DNA from 3 places in the Peribacillus sp. NPDC076916 genome. Region 1 is predicted to be linked to each of the others. Evidence: riboswitches for the same ligand, from Rfam matches in the RefSeq annotation. Region 1 holds a riboswitch; each other region holds the start of a gene.
What was found. Region 1 has a riboswitch for lysine ahead of ACQKFG_RS14505 (amino acid permease). Riboswitches for the same ligand answer to the same signal wherever they lie in the genome.
Positions count from the first base shown of each region.

Region 1 (5,127 bases):
TGGTGGAAAGAGGCAGTTGTGTATCAAGTGTATCCAAGGAGTTTTATGGATAGTGATGGAGATGGGATAGGGGATATAAACGGGATCTTGTTGAAACTCGATTATTTACAAGAGCTGGGTGTGAACGTGATATGGTTATCCCCTGTTTATCAATCTCCCAATGATGACAATGGGTACGATATCAGTGATTATAAATCGATCATGACTGAATTCGGGACCATGGCTGATTTCGATAGGTTGTTGAAGGCGGTTCATGAACGTGGAATGAAGATCATGATGGACCTGGTGATCAACCATTCTTCTGATGAACATCCGTGGTTCAAGGAATCCCGATCCTCAAAAGATAATCCGAAACGCGATTATTATATTTGGAAACCTGGAAGGAATGGAAAAGAACCAAATAATTGGGAATCCATTTTTAAAGGTTCAGCATGGGAATATGATGAAGGAACCGATGAATATTATTTACATTTATTCAGCAGGAAACAACCGGATTTAAACTGGGAGAACCCTAAGCTCCGTGAAGAGATCTACAGCATCATGACTTGGTGGCTGGATAAGGGTGTCGATGGCTTTCGGATGGATGTCATCAATTTCCTTTCAAAAGATCAAAGCTATTCAGATGGAGCCGTTCATCATGAGAAACAGTATGGCGATGGAAGCCCCTTTTTCCTGAACGGCCCGCGCATACATGAGTTTTTGCAGGAAATCAATCAACGGGCACTTTCTGGACATGACGTGATCACGGTTGGGGAGATGCCAGGCGTCACACCGGAGGAGGCGCAATTGTTCACAGGTAAAGATCGTGGTGAGCTACATATGGTCTTTCAATTCGAACATATGGATTTGGGGAGCGGACCGGCAGGGAAATGGAGTAATGATAAGTGGAAGCTTACCGATTTAAAGCGAATTCTCTCTAAGTGGCAGACTGGTTTGGAGGGGGATGGATGGAACAGTTTATACTGGAACAACCATGATCAGCCCCGGATTGTCTCAAGGTTTGGTGATGATGGAAAGTATCGTATTGAAAGCGCAAAGATGCTTGCAGCTTGCCTTCATATGCTTCAAGGGACACCCTATATATATCAAGGGGAAGAGCTGGGCATGACCAATGTTGCATTTGAGGGCATCGATGATTACTGTGATATCGAAACATTGAATTCATATGAAGAACTCGTCAATTCGCATGGCTGGTCAAAAGAGCGGATGATGTCAGCCATCCACGCCCGAAGCAGGGATAATGCGAGGACACCGTTTCAGTGGAATGACTCCCGGAACGCAGGATTCACGAAAGGGACGCCTTGGATTAAGGTTAATCCCAATTTTCCAGAGATTAATGCAGAAAAAGCCTATAATGATCCGAATTCCATTTTTCATTTTTATAAAAAGCTTATCCAAATACGAAAGAAACATGAAATCGTCGTTTATGGCCGTTTTGAACTGCTATGGCCGGATGATGAACGAATATTTGCCTACACGAGATCGTTTGAAGAAGAAAAGCTGTTGGTGCTATGTAACTTTAAAGAAGAGGATGCCTCCTATACTTTGCCTGAAGAGCTGCATGCATATTCAGCCACAAGGCTGATAGGCAATTATGATCAGGAAGAAGAAGGAATCTCCAGCAAACCTCTGCGTCCATATGAATGCCGTGTTTATCATTTGAAATGAAAAAAGGACCTGTTCTCCTTAGAACAGGTCCTTTACGCATTATTTTGATTTAAGATCACATTCCTCCAGGGGAATGATTTTCGTTTTATGCTTGATTTTATAGCCGAACCATAGGGCGAAAAATAAAATTAAGCCAATGTAGGAAACAAACATTGAATTCCAGTCGATTCCATCGCTGCTGAAAGCTTGATAGCCTTGTCCGATGATAATGATAAGGCAAAGGACGAGTGCGAATATAGGCCCGAATGGGAAGCCTTTTGCCCGGAATGGTAAAGCATTCATATCAAGGCCTTGAGCTGCGTAAGCTTTGCGGAATCGATAATGGGCAACCGCGATCCCGACCCAGGTGACGAATCCCGCCATGCCTGAAGCGTTCAATAACCAGATATAAACGACGCCATCACCGAAAAATGAAGCTAAGAATGCAACGCAGCCTACTAAAGAAGTCACGATAAGTGCATTCACGGGTACTCCTCTTTTATCTAACTTGCCTAGGAATTTCGGTGCTTTCCCATCACGTGCCAAGTCCCATAGCATACGGGTTGAAGCGTACATGCCAGAGTTACCGGCAGAGAGTACGGATGATAGAATGATCGCGTTCATGATGGATGCAGCAAATGCAAGGCCTGCCCGTTCAAATACAAGCGTGAATGGACTTACGGCAACATCTTCACTCAATAAACGTGAATCGGTAAACGGAATGATCATTCCAATTACAAAAATGGCAAGGATATAGAATAAGATGATGCGCCAGAAAACGGATCTGATTGCCTTTGGGATATTTTTTTCTGGATCCTCACTTTCACCAGCAGTCACTCCAAGCAATTCCGTTCCTTGGAATGAAAAGCCGGCAGCCATGAATACGCCCAGGATCGTGAAGAACCCACCGTTAAAGGGACCTTCGCCCATTGTGAAATTTGAAAAACCAATTGGGTCTTTCCCACCCATGATCCCGAGAATGATCAGTACACCCGTGATCAAGAAAATGACGACTGTCACGACTTTGATCATGGCAAACCAGAATTCTGCCTCCCCGAAACCTTTAACTGACATGTAATTGATAAGAAACATAGTGATTAATGCAATGGCACTCCAGATAATTGAAGGGCTATCCGGAAACCAGAACTTCATAATTAAGACAACGGCTGCCAATTCAGCGGCAATGGTGATTGCCCAGTTATACCAGTAGTTCCAACCAATCGCAAAACCGAAAGACGGATCGACGAATTTGGATGCATAGACACGGAATGAACCGGCCACTGGCATGAACGCTGCCATTTCTGCAAGACTTGTCATTAAGTAATAAACCATGATGCCGATGACTGCGTATGCCACCAAGGCACCGCCGGGACCGGCTGAATGAATGGCACCGCCACTTGCTAAAAATAAACCTGTTCCAATCGTTCCACCTAATGAAATCATCATTAAATGACGCGCTTTCAGGCTCCTTTTCAGTTCAGTAGGGCTTGATGCTGATTGTGAATTTGACAATTGATGTTACACTCCTTTTTATTGGAAGGGAACGAAAAATAAAAAACAGCAGTCGAAAAAGATCGACGGCTGTTTATAATAAACCCGTTTATCCTTCCGAAGATAGCTCCCCACGCTTTTTTGAAAAAGCGTGACAGTGGTGTTCCTGTTCGGTAACACCGCCAGCAAGAATATACATGGAATATACCCTTACTTCGGCAATTTATCCTTTCAAACGGAGTCTTGAATTTTCCAGAATCTCGTCCGTTTTACTTTTATAAGCTGCAGCCTCTAACTCATCGGTAAATGAGGAAGTATTCAATTTTCTAAAATCGTTGCGCCAGCTTGTAAGTGACGTCAGACGATAGTTCTCATGAAATTCATGCAATCGCTAATAGATTGCTAGTAATTGAGTAAACTTTACTATATCAAAATTATAAAATAATCTCATGAATATCGCAATGATTATTTTATGTGGTTATTTTTTCCTAGTTAATGAATGATGGCGGCAAGGAAGAATTCAAATGGCTATATACCAAAATAAAGCATGGAGATCATTAAACGGTCCTTCTTTTTATAAGGGCGTAGTCCAGTTTTACATGTTTGACCACCTCAGGATTCTCAAATAGGTCCACAGCCATTTTCCCAATCCATTCCAGCGGCAAGGAAATGGTCGTGATGTCGAGCATTTCACCCAGGCTATCATTATTGAAACCGAGAATGGCCACATCCTCCGGGACCCTTATACCCGATTTCTTAGCGGTGAGAATGAAGCCAGCCGCCGTGTCATCATTCGTGATGATGATGGCTTCAGGTTTATCCATCATCGAATTCCATTCCTGAAACAATTGCTCACCGTCTTTGATGTGATAACTGCCTTCAAACAGCCATTCTTTATTGTTTATCAGTTGATGTTTACTCATGATATCGTTAAAGGCCTTTGTACGATGGGAACTATTTCTGCTCTTTTTACGGCCGAGGCTGTATCCGATTTTCTTATATCCTTTAGCAATCACGTACTCAAGGGCACAGGAGAAAGCTGCATAATGATCAATGCTGATGGATGAGAATTCAGCCTGGGCCGTATCTTCACACAAAATGATTGGTCCGTATTTTTGATATTCCAAAAGGATTTTCATTTCCGAAATCCTTGAACAAACGATAATGCCATCGAGCTGCTTCATTTGCAGCATATTAAAAGCCTCGATTTCCTTCTCTCTGTCATAGTTTGTTTGAAAGATGACGATATGACAGCCAATTGCATTTGCCTGTTTAGTGATTCCGTTAACGATTGCCCCGTAATATGGGTGATTGTTGAAGGGGATGATGATGCCGATAAGATTGGTTTTACCTTTTGAAAGATGAATGGCATTTATGTTTCTCGTATAATTCAAACGATCGATGGCCTCCAAGACGCTCTTTCTTTTATCTGGGCTTACATATGGATGATCATTCAATACACGGGACACTGTTGAGACAGATACACCGGCACATTGAGCTATTTCTTTAATATTTGTCATGGTATCACCGTTTTTTCTTTTTTTATATTGTACAGTATGAAACCCATTTCAGGGCAAGAGAACAGTGTGGGGCTGCTGAAGATTTCTTCAAATAAGGTCTTGTTCTGGTATGGGTTTCATCCTTTAAGATTGTTTTAAGTCTTAGAGGAGGAGGAGACCATGATGTTCCAAACTTTAATCACCCTTTTTGTGCTTTGCGGAATCGAATTGGGATTTGCGTACTTGGCAATTTCCTTGAAAAAATGAGTGGCAATGCACATGGAATGCGTAAAATCAGCGTTTACTCGTGAATTTAGGCACTTTACTCGTAAAATCAGCGCATTTACCCGTGAATTTCACAACGTTCCGAAATAGCCCCCATAGTTTATATTCACCATTAGAACCCCACAATATAAATATAACTTCAGAGTTTGTTTCATGTACGGCATGACCAACTGTCAGGAAGCTCCCCAGTAGAGATTCCTGACAG
Region 1 is NZ_JBNNIU010000004.1:165,679-170,805, reverse strand. Features, by position in the region: gene ACQKFG_RS14510 (glycoside hydrolase family 13 protein) at 1-1,668, shown strand, start outside; gene ACQKFG_RS14505 (amino acid permease) at 1,708-3,159, opposite strand; lysine riboswitch at 3,255-3,440, opposite strand; gene ACQKFG_RS14500 (LacI family DNA-binding transcriptional regulator) at 3,696-4,658, opposite strand.

Region 2 (5,127 bases), on a different contig from region 1:
AGGTTTTGAGCTACGATACCGCGTGCTGTTTGCTCATCATCGATAACAGCTCCAAGGAATTCCCAGCCTTCATATTTCGTTACAAGGCCTTCAACTTCATAACGGCGAACCTGCTCGTCCAATGCGTAAAGTAATTGCTGACCAGTTGTTGCACCAGCGAATGCTGTACGGCTATGTTGAGTACCACCGAAACGACGGAAATCAAGAAGACCTTCCGGAGTACGGTTGAACATTACACCCATACGGTCAAACATGTGGATGATCGATGGTGCTGCTTCGCACATCGCTTTAACCGGCGGTTGGTTAGCCAAGAAATCTCCGCCATAAACTGTATCGTCGAAGTGGATGTATGGAGAATCCCCTTCACCTTTTGTATTTACTGCCCCGTTAATTCCGCCTTGGGCACAAACTGAGTGAGAGCGTTTAACAGGCACTAAAGAAAATAAATCAACCTGTTGTCCCAGCTCTGCTGCTTTGATCGTAGCCATTAATCCAGCTAGACCTCCACCAACGATAACTATTTTACCTTTACCCAATTCTGTCACTCCCTTATTTCCATTAGCCAAGCTATGTTTTTCCTAATACTTATAAATGAACTCTATCTTCTTATACGAAAGCGAAAATTGCGCTAACTCCGATATAAGAAAGAAGAACGAAAACGATCAATGTAAAGTATGTCATGATTCTTTGCGATCTTGGTGAAACTGTCAGACCCCAGCTCACTGCAAATGACCATAATCCATTAGCAAAGTGGAAAATTGCTGAGATAATACCGACAATATAGAACCCGATCATGAATGGATTAGAGAAAATTTCTGCCATCATATCGAAATCAACTGTTGCCCCTAGAGCTGCTTGGACTCTAGTTTCCCAAATGTGCCAAACAAGGAAGATCAATGTTATGATTCCAGTCAAGCGTTGCAGCATGAACATCCAGTTACGGAAGAATCCAAATCTCCCCAAATTGTTTTTTGCTGTAAAGGCAATATAAATTCCGTATACAGCATGGAAAAGGATTGGTAGATAGATGACGACCCATTCAACCAAAAGCTTTACGGGCGTAAACTCAATCAAATGAACTGCCCCATTAAAAGTCTCTTCTCCCTTTGTTGCCATAAAGTTTACCGATAAATGAAAAATTAGGAATAGACCAATTGGAATTACTCCTAGAAGTGAATGAAGCCTGCGATTCCCAAACTCACGATTCTTTGCCACTAAGTGCCCCCCCTTAATTTGTGAAAAATCATGCAAAGATAATCTGGTGGCTACCTTTTATCTCCGCGTGAAAATATAGTATAGAGTCAAAAAAACTCCTCTATACTTCCTTTACAATTATGTGACATGTCCATTTTACTCCTGACTTCAATGTGCGTCAAGAAAACGGATACAAGAAATCTCTTTTTCAGAATAGATTTTATTGGATTAAATTGTCAACTTTTAATCTATCAAGTATATATTTTGGAGAAATTACAAATTAATCTATTAATATCCCGCTATAATTTATCATTTTTTTCCATTTGTTATTTAAATAAATAAAAAACAGTATAATTTGCAAAAGAAATACGTTTATAATAGATTTACAGAAAGAGGCGATAAATTATGAAAAAAAATATTGCTGCTGCGATAGAAGAAGAGATTCAAACTGAAGAAATTCAAACTGAAGAATTCAAAGTTCCAGCTTTCGGGTACGAATTAATCAGAGAAGTTCTATTGAACGATATTCTCGGAAAAGACTCTAATCAAATCCTCTATTGGGCAGGTAAACAATTAGCAAGAAAATTTCCATTGAATGGCGATCAGGAAGTTATTGAATTTTTCCAAAGTGCCGGATGGGGAAATCTGGAAATCCTGAAGTATACGAAACACGAGATGGAATTATCCCTGACGGGTGAAATAATCAGCCGCCGCCTGGACTTACACCCTGATTGTCACTTCCAGCTTGAAGCCGGTTTCCTTGCCGAGCAGTTTTCACTGCAAAAAAAATTCCTCAGCGAATCAACGGAAGAAATCAAACGCCGCGCAAAAAAAGTGATATTCACCATCCAATGGGATCCCAGAGATCCAATCTAATTAGCCCTTAAAACAGACTTACCCTTTTTACCGGAAGTCTGTTTTTTATTGGACTCCTGCACTTAAGCTAGCACATTTGCATGCTGACCAAGTTTAAATGCTTCATGAAGGGATTCAACCGCCTTCACCATTTCCTTTTCATTGACGACAGTCGAAACTTTAATTTCCGATGTGCTGACCATTTTCACCTGGATGCCTGTATTGGCCATCACTTCAAACATCTCGGCAGCCACTCCGGGATTGGATACCATACCAGATCCGACGATGGACACTTTGGCCAACCCGCTCTCCGTTTCGACCCGGTCGAATCCCAATTGTTCTTTATTATTTTCCAGCACGATCAAGGCCGCTTCCGTATCTTCACTTTTTGTGGAAAAAGATAGATTGGTCGTATCCTCGGCTGTCATGCTTTGTATGATGATGTCCACATTAATTTGGTTTTTCGCAAGTGTCGTAAAGATTGTGGATAATGCACCAAGTGATTGGGGCAAACCATAAATTGTGACCCTCGTAATACTGTCTTCAAAAGCAATGCCGCGTACAATTAAATTTTCTTCCATAGTTGCTTCCTCCTCAATGATCGTTCCTGACTCTCTCACCATGCTTGAACGGACTTCAAGCGGAATTTGATAATTTTTTGCATATTCGACTGCCCTTGGATGAAGGACGCCCGCCCCCAGGTTGGCAAGTTCCAGCATTTCATCGTAAGAAATGGATTGGAGTTTTCGCGCGCCTTTTATGTAGCGTGGATCCGTTGTGAAAACACCCGTTACATCCGTATAAATATCGCATCTATCCGCATTCAGCGCGGCGGCGATGGCAACCGCCGTCGTATCGGAACCGCCTCGCCCCAAGGTAGTGATTTCCCCATTTACGTCGTTACCTTGGAAACCGGCCACGACCACTATTTTCTTCTGTTGAAGCTGAGCTTGGATCCTTGAAGCATCGATGTTTAAAATTCGGGCATTCCCATGAACGGATTCCGTTTGCATGCCAGCCTGCCAGCCAGTATAAGAAATGGCTTCATGCCCTTCTTCAATCAATGCCATCGTTAACAGGGAAATCGTTACCTGTTCCCCAGTAGTCAATAGCATATCCATTTCCCTTTTGCTCGGGTTTCCGGAAATATCACGGGCCATGGCAACCAATTGGTCCGTTGTTTTCCCCATGGCTGAAACAACGACGACTACCTCATTTCCATTCTCCGCTTCCTCGATTACCCGATTGGCAACATTTTTGATTTTTTCTACGCTACCGACGGATGTTCCGCCGAATTTTTGAACGATTAATGCCATCCTCATGCACCCTCTCTACTTTTTAGGCAATAAAAAAAGCAATGAGAAATATCTCATTGCTGTGATCACATATCCAATACTGTAAACACAGTGAGATAGCTCTCCAGGGTATAAACCCTGACAATCCGCCATTTATTAAATGTCGGACCAGGAAAACAAGGTATGAGTCTTGTCTTCCTTCGGCGTCATCCCCTTTCAAAACCTTTCATGGAAGCTCATACTTCTCCAGGTCTTTACTCTTGAATTCCGCACCTCTATCAGCACTTTTAAGTTGTCTAGTTAAAAATTCCTTTTAATCATAGCATAGTGATTTATCGGTAGCAAGATTATTCTTGTAATTTTCTAACGATTCCCTCGGCTACCCCTTTTGGCATACCAGCTTCCATGATTTCCTCGACTGTTGCCTCTTTGATTTTCTTCAATGATCCAAAATGCCTTAATAATTGCTTCCTTCTTTTTTCCCCGACTCCTGGAATATCATCAAGCTGGGAGTGAACCGCATTTTTCCCGCGTAGCTGGCGATGAAAAGTAATAGCGAACCGATGCACTTCATCCTGAATTCTTTGCAATAGGTAAAATTCCTGGCTCCGAGAATCAAGAGGTACGATTTCAAGAGGATTTCCGATCATCAATTGCGATGTCCTATGCTTTTCATCCTTAATGAGGCCTGAAAGCGGAATCTCAAGGCCCAATTCATTCTCCAAAATATCCCGAACGGCTTCGACATGTCCCTTTCCGCCATCAATGATGATCAAGTCCGGAAGCGGCAGCCCTTCTTTCAATACTCGTGAATACCTTCTTCTGACCACTTCACGCATCGATTCATAATCATCAGGTCCCTGGACCGTCTTGATCTTATATTTTCGGTACTCTCTTTTTTCCGGCTTCCCATCAATGAACACGACTAAAGCGGAAACAGGGTCACTTCCCTGGATATTGGAGTTATCGAAAGCTTCAATTCGATGCGGGGTGTAGATACCCAGTTGGTTCCCGAGGTTTTCCACCGCATTGATCGTTCTTTCTTCATCCCTTTCAATCAAAGAGAATTTTTCCTGAAGGGCGATGGAGGCATTTTTATTCGCCAATTTAAGCATGTCTTTTTTCGCCCCCCTTTTGGGGTGAATCGTTTTGACCCCAAGCAGTCCTTCGGCCATTTCGGCATCCACTGATTCAGGCAGCAAGATTTCCTTTGGTTTAAAATGGTTCGTAATCTCGTAAAATTGACCGAGGAATGTAAGAAGTTCCTGTTCGGGTTCATCATAGACCGGAAAAAGTGAAACATCCCTTTCTATTAATTTACCCTGCCGAACAAAAAATACCTGTACGCACATCCAGCCTTTATCATAGGCAAACCCAAATACATCCCTGTCGATGAAATCGGTCGTCATCATTTTTTGCTTCTCCATCGTAATATCAATGTGGGCAATCTTGTCACGGAACTCCTTGGCCCTCTCGAAATCGAGCTCTTCTGATGCCACTAGCATTTTTTCAGTCAGTTCTTTTTTTATTTCAGTATGCCCGCCGTTCAAGAACCGGTTGATATCATCCACCATTTTTTTATATTCCTGTTCCTCTACTTCATATACACATGGGGCCAGGCACTGTCCAAGATGATAGTAGAGACAAACGCGATCTGGTAATGTATTGCATTTTCTTAGGGGATAGATGCGGTCGAGCAATTTTTTCGTTTCGTTAGCTGCAAATGCATTCGGATAAGGACCGAAATATTTCCCTTTGTCTTTTTTTACTTTTCGCGTAATGA
Region 2 is NZ_JBNNIU010000003.1:677,738-682,864, reverse strand. Features, by position in the region: gene sdhA (succinate dehydrogenase flavoprotein subunit) at 1-536, opposite strand, end outside; gene ACQKFG_RS12870 (succinate dehydrogenase cytochrome b558 subunit) at 607-1,215, opposite strand; gene ACQKFG_RS12865 (YslB family protein) at 1,600-2,070, shown strand; gene ACQKFG_RS12860 (aspartate kinase) at 2,133-3,365, opposite strand; lysine riboswitch at 3,454-3,630, opposite strand; gene uvrC (excinuclease ABC subunit UvrC) at 3,692-5,127, opposite strand, start outside.
Region 2: another riboswitch for lysine. It lies ahead of ACQKFG_RS12860 (aspartate kinase); the one in region 1 lies ahead of ACQKFG_RS14505 (amino acid permease).

Region 3 (5,127 bases), on a different contig from region 1:
TAGATTTACTGCAAAAGGATGCACAAATAAGCAATACTGAGCTTGCAAAGCGTGTCAAGTTATCTCCACCAGCTATACATTCAAGGATAAAACGTTTGGAAAATGAAGGATTTATTAATGGACAAGTAGCAATTTTAAACCAGGAGAAGCTAGGTTTTGATTTATTATGTTTTATTTTTATGAGTACGAATATACATCAAGCTGAAAAACTGGAAGTTTTGGAGAAGGCATTAGCTTCTATGTCAGAAGTATTAGAGTGCCATTGTTTAACAGGTGAGTATGATTATCTTTTAAAAGTGGCTAACAAAGATCGGAAGGAATTGGAAATATTTATTAGGAAGTTAAATAAACTAGGTATAACAAGAATTCAAACTAGCCTAGCTCTCAGAGAAATTAAATATTCAACAGTTTTACCCATATAGAAAAAAAGTTCCGTTCGTAAAAGTCACTTTTACGAACGGTTTTTGATAGAACAAGAGAGAGAAAAGTAGTAGAAAGCGACTTCAGGCCATGAGATAAAAGGGGTTGGATAAAAAAACTCGTCAAAAAAATAGCCTTTATAAAAGAGAAAATAGGCTATTATTCATTATCAAGTTATATAAGTTGATATCAATCCATTTCTAAGTTGAACTATAATAATGTTCGTTCAAAATTTTGAACGTCAAAGCTATAATTACTTTATTTCTTTTGAATTTGTTAAGGAGCCATTATAGATTGAAGGAACGACTCTGTCTTAATAATTACATATCAACATCACTAGAAATAATAAGCTTATGATCAATCCCCGTAATCATTGCTATAGAAAATTCGACATTTACAATTCCTACTGGATACACCATATATTTTTCTTGAAAATGTAAATTCTCCTTTTGCCCTTAATCCTATAAAATCATTATATTGCTCAACTAGTTTAAGCATTGAGCCATGCAGCGATTAAAAAGCAGTACACTTCATTCAAAGTTTGTACTGCTTTTTTTAATTTCGCCCGGTTATTATGGGTTTTAATCAGAAAATCGGTATTGAAGACTCGAATAATGAATCATTAAGTTTATTTACTTAACAAAATTCCTTCTGCGTTACTCGGTTGTAGAGCTATTTGTAGTGCTCTTTTTTCTTCATCGTTTAAAGAGACCAATGGTAAGCGGACACCTCCAACATTTAACCCCCGCATATTTAATGCTGATTTTACCGGTGCTGGGCTTGGTGCAGCAAATAATGCTTTCATAATTGGAAGAAGGTTGCGATGTGCAGTGGCAGCACCTTGGACATCCCCACTTTTAAAGCTATTGATCATTTCTTGCATTTCATTGCCAATTATGTGGGAAGCAACCGAAACAATGCCTGTTCCTCCGATGGCAAAAACCGGTAATGTTAACCCATCATCGCCGCTGTACAATGTAAAATCGCTAGTTGTTTTGCTGATGATTTGTGCCATGGCATCTAAGTCACCACTTGCTTCTTTTACTGCCACAATATTGTTGATTTTTGAGAGGCTAACAATCGTCTCAACGGACATGTTCACGACACTTCGTCCTGGGATATTATAAAGCATTACCGGTAATGATGTTGAATGGGCAATAGCACTAAAGTGCTGGAATAATCCTTCTTGAGACGGCTTGTTATAGTATGGGGTAACGAGCATGATTCCGTCGACTCCTGCTGCCTCTGCTTGTTTGGTTAAGCTGATGGAGGCCTTCGTGTTATTTGAGCCAGTTCCAGCTATGACTGGAACTCTTCCATCAACAACTTCTACAACCATTTTGAATAAATCCACTTTCTCTTCTGCAGTTAATGTAGGAGACTCTCCAGTTGTACCAGCTATTACTAATCCATCAGAACCATTAGTAATTAAATAATTTACTAAAGTTTTCGTAGCATTAAAATCAACCTCATCATTATGATTAAACGTGGTAACCATTGCGGTTAAAACTTGGCCAAAATTCATAACTTCACACCCTTTTGTATAATTTTTATAAAAATTCAGAGGTGGTTAGGGCCATTCAGGAATAAACGCAAAAAAGCAACAACGAGGATTCGCTGCTGCAGTAGAAACAATATTTATCAAAAAAATGTTTCCGCGCATAAGATAGCCCTCCATATAGTTTCCTATATGACAGTCCTGCATTTATTCAATAGCAGAACCAGCTTCAAGAACATGAGATTCTTTCCGCTTCGGCAAATTCCCCTTTCCACAATAGTCATGGGATCTCATTCTCCTCAAAATGTGTACTAATGGTCTTTGCTCCTCTATCCTCACTTCAAAAAGTATGAAGTAAGAAAATATTTAATTGACTGTAATATAACAAGGAATCCTCTTTATTGCAAGGACAATTTAGAAATGTTTTTTTAGAATACATGGATTCACCTTTTTTAATATTATGTAATCTCAACATTTATAGTTTTATTAAATAAACTGTATGAAAAGTTTCAATCTTTTATAGTCAGTTTTACAATTGATAGAGCTTATGAAAATTGATATGTATCTTATGAATACTTAGAATGATGATCAAGGTGGGGAGGACGACATGATACAAATTTAACAAAGGGCAGAAAAGATATGAAAATCAGTGTCGTTTAGGAAGCGAGAAAACGGATCGCTTCCATGTAAGTAGGACTCCATTGATTCAATTACACTATCAAAAAATTGAAAAGGATGGCCATTGATAACATCAAGCTAATGTTAACCAAACCAATGACAAAATTATCTGTGGTCCGATAAAAACTGGTCAGAACAATTGCATGCAAAAGGAAAACAAACCGAAGATGTTCGATAGCATTATAGCTGGCAATTTTACCAGCGAGTATGTTGCTGAAAATGGATATAAATCCACAGCCAAACAAGATCAAACGGATTGAACTCTTGGTGCTTTCATTCCTTTCAGTATTGGAACGAGATACGTATAACAGCATACCTATCTACAAATCCATGAGATGGAATGATAAAAGCCATTAAGATTCGTGGGGATAACTACGTAGTTTAGGGGTAGTTCCCCCTTTACATCAAGCAAAGGCAAATCATTACTACAAGCGAAAAATTATCTTGAGTTTTCCTCCAGAAACAATTTAAGTGAACCGAATGACTATTGCCCATAGGTATTATTTGATTTATTAATATTTAAATTACACTGAACCTATATTTTATTAATAATGTAAAGTTACTATTTTAATTGGTAAACCACATAAAAATTAAAAAATGAGGAGGATATTTTATTTCTTGGGAAATACTTACATAATTATAGCGACTAAACGATATATAGGAGGAAAATGATTTTGAAAGCGAAAAATAAATTTGCTGCAATGTTGACAATTGTAACGGTGGGATTAACAACTTCTTTATCAAATGTACAAGCATCCTCGGAATCTTCAAATTCAGATAATAAACGTAAGCCCGAGCTCGTTTTTCCTGTTATCAGTGATGTACATATAGATGATGGATCAACTGCTGATATGGACAAGTTTAGAACAGCGATGGATCAATTAAACAAAGCTGCGCCTAAACAGGATGCTTTTGTTGTCGTTGGGGATTTAACGGACTATGGCTACGCTACTGAATATGATAAGTTCTTCTCCATTTATAATGAGAAGAAACAAGGCGATGTTCAATCCATGTTCACTATGGGAAACCATGATTATTGGAATGGACTTTCAGTAGAAAAAGCACAAGATCGTTTTCTCGAGAAAACAGGAATGGATTCTCTTTACTATCATAAAAAAGTAAATGGATATGATTTTATTACGTTAAGTCCGGAAAATGGTAATACGCATGGTTTATATTCTGTTCATCAAATTAACTGGCTAGGCGAAAAGTTAGCTGCAGCAGAAAAAGAGAATCCGGGCCAACCAATCTTTGTTTTTCTTCATCAACACATTAAAGACACTGTGTATGGAAGTGACTTATGGGGAACTCAGGAAAATAAAGAACTTTTATATGATACATTAAAGAAACATCCACAGGTTATTACATTTTCAGGCCATTCTCATTATCCACTCGAAGACCCTAGAACGATTCATCAAAAAGACTTTACATCTGTTGGCACGTCTTCTGTAAGTTATTTGGAATTAGAGCCGGGTAAACTTCAAGGGTTTCATCCTGAAGGATATCGGGATATTAGTCAAGGTATGATTGTAGAAGTTTATAATAATGAAGTGGTCCTTAAAAAACGTGATTTTCATAAAGACGATTGGGCAGGAAAACCATGGGTAATCAAACACCCTTCTAAAAAAAATAACTTTACATATACAGACGATCGAGATCGGTTACCACCGGTTTTTGCAGTTAAAGACAAGGCTTCGATTGTAAAAGAAAAATCGACACTAAAAAGTTTGAATATTACATTTCCACAGGCAAAAGATAACACGCTCGTACATTCTTATCACATTACAGCGAAAAATAAGGAAACAGGGGAGCTGGACGCAGACTTCATCGCATTTTCTGAATTCTATATTGATCCTGTTCCAAAGAATTTAGAATTCCCTGTAGCTGGTCTTAAGCCAGGTACGGATTATGAAATTAAGGTACAAGCACTAGATTCATTTAACAATAGCAGTAAAAAGGCGTTACTGGCTGAAGGTCAGACAAAAGCCCTGGAAATGGTCTCAGCACAAGCTTCCCCTTCTTTAGTAGCGGTAGGTGAATCGACTACACTACAAGTAAAGATGAAAAATTATGGAAATGGTAATGTGAAAGGGAAAATTAAAGTTGATGCACCTGAAGGTTGGAGTGTGGAGCACAATGAACTTGAGTATGAGCTTTCAGGAACTGAAGAAAAAACGTTGCCAATAAAAGCTACACCTAGTAAGGAAAGTTCCGGTTCATCAAAATTCACGATTACTGCTTACGAGGGCGGCCAAAAAATTGGCTCCAAAAATATAAATGTATTCGTAAACATGTTGCTTGGAGAAAGTTTTGACCAATTAGAGTCTGCATTAAAGCCGGCAGTGAATGAAAACATTCCAAGTTCTATTCTCGGTTGGAGCCATGCAGCTCCTAACGGCTGGTCGGTTACTAATAGCTCAAATATGCCAGCTGGTACAATGGAGTGGCAAGGTTGGAGTTTCACAACAAAGGACTTTTGGACAAAAGCAGAAGACCAAGATCGTAGCAAATTTGAGCTGGGTCAAGGTGTA
Region 3 is NZ_JBNNIU010000002.1:756,628-761,754, forward strand. Features, by position in the region: gene ACQKFG_RS08625 (Lrp/AsnC family transcriptional regulator) at 1-422, shown strand, start outside; gene dapA (4-hydroxy-tetrahydrodipicolinate synthase) at 1,049-1,945, opposite strand; lysine riboswitch at 2,080-2,258, opposite strand; partial or broken gene ACQKFG_RS08635 (MFS transporter) at 2,650-2,965, opposite strand; gene ACQKFG_RS08640 (metallophosphoesterase) at 3,271-5,127, shown strand, end outside.
Region 3: another riboswitch for lysine. It lies ahead of dapA (4-hydroxy-tetrahydrodipicolinate synthase); the one in region 1 lies ahead of ACQKFG_RS14505 (amino acid permease).